Regions from separate parts of the Nocardioides sp. NBC_00850 genome, predicted to be linked through region 1. Evidence: riboswitches for the same ligand, from Rfam matches in the RefSeq annotation. Region 1 holds a riboswitch; the other holds the start of a gene.
The links. A riboswitch is a leader RNA that binds a small molecule or an ion and turns the genes downstream of it on or off. The one in region 1 is predicted to bind S-adenosylmethionine.

Region 1 (2,197 bases):
GCGCCCCGAATCATCCCGGCTAGACGGCCGCTCCGCACGAGCCGGCGGTGTCGGCCAGGCGAGTCAGGCCGGCTGGCCCGACGAGCGGGCGCGGGTCCTCGGCGAGCGTCCAGGCCCCGTCCACGAGGACGTAGTCGCCCCGGACGTCACCCGCGAGAAGAGCACGTACGCCGGCCACCAGCCGGTCCACGTCGGCGACCGAGGTGCCGATCCCGATGCTCGCGCGGACCGCGCCGCCGGTGAGCCCGAGGCGCTTGAGGAGCGGCTGGGCGCAGAACCGGCCGTCGCGTACGCCCAGGCCGTGCTCGGCGGAGAGGTAGGCGGCTACGCGACCGGGCTCGATGCCGTCGACCGTGAACGTCACCACGCCGACGGGCTCCTCGGAGTCGGGCCACAAGCGCAGCACATCGACCCCCTCCAGCGCGGACAGGCCGGCCACGAGGCGCCCCCTCAGTGACGCCTCGTGGCGGTCCAGCTCGGCGGGCTCGAGGCCGCCGAGAGTCGTACAGGCAGCGGCCAGCGCCGCGGCGCCGATGACGTTGGGCGAGCCGCCCTCGTGACGCGCGGGGGCAGGCTGCCACGTCGTCTCCCCCACCTCGACGTCATCGACGGCCCCTCCCCCGGCGAGGTAGGGGGTGCCGACGTCGAGCCAGTCGCGGCGCCCGACCAGGGCGCCGGCGCCGTAGGGGGCGTAGAGCTTGTGGCCGGAGAGAGCGACGTAGTCGGCGCCGGTAGCGGCCAGCGAGAAGTGGCGGTGGGCGAGCAGCTGGGCGCCGTCGACGAGGACCCGGGCGCCGTGGGCGTGGGCCAGCGTGACGATCTCGGCGACCGGCAGCGCCTCGCCGGTGACGTTGGAGGCACCGGTGACCGCGACCAGGGCGAAGCTGTTCCAGGCCAGCTCGCCGGCGAGGGCGTCGATGGTCCCGGCGAGGGTGTCCCGGCCGGCGACCACGGTCACGCCGGCCTCGACGCGGCGCCACGGAAGCAGGTTGGCGTGGTGCTCGATGTCGAGGACGAGCACCCGGCCGGGTACGCAGCCGGCCAGCAGGTTCACCGAGTCGGTGGTGTTGCGGGTGATGACGGTGACGTCGTCCGCGCGGGCGCCGACATAGGCGCCGATCGTCGCCCGCGACTCCTCGTAGAGGGCGGTCGAGACCTGGGACAGGTAGCCGGCGCCACGATGCACCGAGGCGTACCAGGGCAGGACCTCGGCCACCCGGTCGGCCACGCTCTGCAGCGCCGGCGCCGACGCGGCGACATCGAGGTTGGCGTACGTCGTGGTCGTTCCGTCCAGCAGCGGGACCTGTGTGTTCGAGCCGACGAGCGGAAGCAGGGACATGGGGCACCCTTCGGGTCATGGCTCCCCAGGGCTGCCCGGCGAAGCACGCGCTTGCCCGCGCCACCTCGGCGAGGGCCTGGTCGTCACCCGGAGCACCCCACCGCGTGGGAGGGTTGCCCGCCAGCAAGCCGGGGCTTCGCGCTGGCAGTCGTGACCTTCGCCGATGATGGTGCCGGAGACCGCGGGTGCCCGCAAGGCGTGCGTCTCGAAACATGGACGCTCGTCCTACATATTGGACACGCCTCTAGGTGGTCGAAACGGCGCGAACCGGCAGGATCAGCGCCGAAGGATGCTCTGGATCGTGGTGGATCGTCTGGTCGGCAGCCAGGAGCGTCGTGGCGGTGGCGAGCGGCTCTCCGGTCCCGGGATTACGGGCGTAGCGCGGGAAGGCACCACTGGAGACCTGCGCGCGGATCTGGTGGCCGCGCCTGAACACGTGCGCCGTGGGCCAGAGGCGCACCACCGCACGGGTGGGTTCGTCGGCGCCCGTCAGACTGGTGAGCCCATCGCAGACGTTATGGGATCGGCCCTCTTCGTCGACATCGCAGAGCCGGACGAAGACATCGGCGTACGCCAGGCTCGACTGGAACCAGATCTCGGCACTTACCTCGCCGACGACCTCGACGTCCTCGTCGAGCACGGTTGTGGTGTAGGTGAGCACGTCGGCCCGAGCCTCCACGGCGCCGTTGTCGACGCGGCCGCCGTGGCTGATGCTGATGCCCCCGGCCGCCGGGGTCGGATCGGCCGGGTCGTAGTGATAGCGGTCGGGATCCGAATCGCGCGGGACGCTGACCGACAGTCCGCCATCACCCTGGAGGTGGAAACGCTGCGGCTCATAGCCCTTCGGCGGCCAGGATT
Region 2 (2,197 bases), 850 kb from region 1:
GATCGTGTCGGGCTTGACCGGACGGATGGCGTCGACACCGGCCTTGAACGCGGTCGCGACCGGGTTGCAGCCGGTGGCCTGGGCACCGAAGATCCGGTAGGGCTTCTCCTCGACCAGACCGAGCTTGATCAGCTCCTTGAACGCCTTGTCGACCTTGGTCAGCTGGGATCCGGAGGCCACCGGGATGACGATCTGGTCGGGCAGGCGCCAGCCGAGCTGCTCGGCGATCTCGAAGCCGAGCGTCTTGGAGCCCTCGGCGTAGAAGGGACGTACGTTGACGTTCACGAACGCCCAGCCCTCCTCCTCGGCGGCGATCTCCTGAGCGAGCTTGTTGACGTCGTCGTAGTTGCCGTCGACGGCGATCAGGTTGTCGGTGAAGACGGCGGAGTTGACCTGCTTGGGCTGCTCGAGGTTGCTCGGGATGAAGACCGCGGTCGGGATCCCGGCGCGTGCGCCAGCCGCCGCCACCGCGTTGGCCAGGTTGCCGGTGCTCGGGCAGGCGAAGACCTTGGCGTCGAGCTCGCGAGCGGCGCTCAGAGCACAGGCGACCACGCGGTCCTTGAAGGAGTTGGTCGGGTTGGTCGAGTCGTCCTTCACCCAGATCTTCTCGATGCCGAGCTCCTTGGCGAGGTTCTTCGCCTCCAGGAGCCGGGTGAAGCCGGGCTCGGTGTTGGGGCTCTGCTCGATGTCGTCGGGCACCGGCAGCAGCGCCTTGTAGCGCCAGATGTTGCGGGGTCCGGCCTCGATCTCCTCGCGGGTCACGGCCGGGAAGTCATAGGCCACCTCGAGTGGCCCGAAACACTCCGGACAGGCGTAATGCGGTCCGAGCTCGATCTGGTGCCCACACTCCCGGCACGACAGCGCCGAGGCGTTGCCGAACGCGCCCTCGCGCAGGCCCTTCGTCTCCGTGGTCGCAGCGCTCATGAGAAACCTCCTCCTCATCTTCCCCGATCACGTCTCTCGCGCCGGGCCGGAATTAGCACCTGCTCCACGCCCTACCCGATGGCCGGGAGGAGGCTCGTGGTCGGTTGCCGGGACTTCACTGGGCCGTTCCCTCAGTCCCTCTCGATGAGCAGTAGCGATCGTACGGCAGGTATCCGCTGCCAAACACACCCGGGTTCCATTCCGCGGACCAGTCGTCCACTATTTGGACAATCGGGGTTCAGCGAGCGCGGAGGCGGCGCAACATCCGGGCGTCGTCGAAGCCCACCGCACGGGCGGCCGACTCCATGGTGGTGCCCGCGGCCAGCAGATGGTCGGCCCGCTCGCGGCGAAGAGCCTGTTGGTAGCGGAGCGGGGTGAGGCCGGTCGCACCTACGAAGGCGCGGGTCAGGGTGCGTTCACTCACCCCCGCGCCGTCCGCCAGCGCGGAGAGCGGAAGCGGCTCGGCGAACCGGGCGTCGATGACGTCCTGCACGTGGTGGACGGTGTCGTCGAGATGGTTCCGATGGCGCAGCAGGACGCTCTCCTGCGGCTGGTCGCCGTTGCGCCGCGCGTAGACGACCATGTCGCGGGCCACTCGAGCCGCCAGCGCCGGTCCGTGGCGCACCGCGAGCAGGTGCAGGCTCAGGTCGATGCCGCTGGCGATGCCTGCTGACGTCACGATCCGGTCATCGCTGGTGAAGAGCACGTCGCGCACCACCCGGGCTTTCGGGTAGCGCCGGGACAGCGCGTCCTGGAGATCGTGATGGGTGGTGCAGCGACGCCCGTCGAGGAGGCCCGCCTGCCCGAGGGCGTCGGCGCCGGCGCAGACGCTGGCCACCTCGCCCCCGGCCGCATGATGGGCACGCAGCCGCTCGGCGGTCTCGCGGGTGAGCCGAGGGCCGGCGACGAGGTCGTACGCCGCTCGCCAGCCCGGCACGACGAGCAGATCACCGGGATCGAGATCGGGCCATTCCCCGGTGACGGCCAGCGGCAGTCCCTGCGCGGAGAGCACCTCCCCCGGCTCGGCGCCCGCGACGTACGCGAGGTCGTAGGGGTGTCCCAGGCTGCCCGCGGTGTGGAACGCCTGTGCCGGCCCGGCGAGGTCGAGCAGATGTACGCCGGGCAGCAGCACGAACACGACGGCGCTCATGCCGCAGATGCTGCCACAGCCTCCAGATCGTCGATCGTCGCGATCTCGGCGAACCGGCCGCTGAGCACGAGTTTCGTACGCTCCACGACCTCCTCGGCCGACAGCCCGCCCAGCGGCTCGGTG

Region 2: another riboswitch for S-adenosylmethionine. It lies ahead of thrC (threonine synthase); the one in region 1 lies ahead of OH802_RS12740 (aminotransferase class V-fold PLP-dependent enzyme).

Annotation. Positions count from the first base shown of each region.
Region 1 covers NZ_CP108845.1:2,601,857-2,604,053, reverse strand. Annotated here, with positions in the region: gene OH802_RS12740 (aminotransferase class V-fold PLP-dependent enzyme) at 20-1,339, opposite strand; SAM riboswitch class IV at 1,382-1,495, opposite strand; gene OH802_RS12735 (CocE/NonD family hydrolase) at 1,584-2,197, opposite strand, start outside.
Region 2 covers NZ_CP108845.1:1,753,745-1,755,941, reverse strand. Annotated here, with positions in the region: gene thrC (threonine synthase) at 1-924, opposite strand, end outside; SAM riboswitch class I at 936-1,075, opposite strand; gene OH802_RS08595 (GlxA family transcriptional regulator) at 1,163-2,074, opposite strand; gene OH802_RS08590 (isochorismatase family protein) at 2,071-2,197, opposite strand, start outside.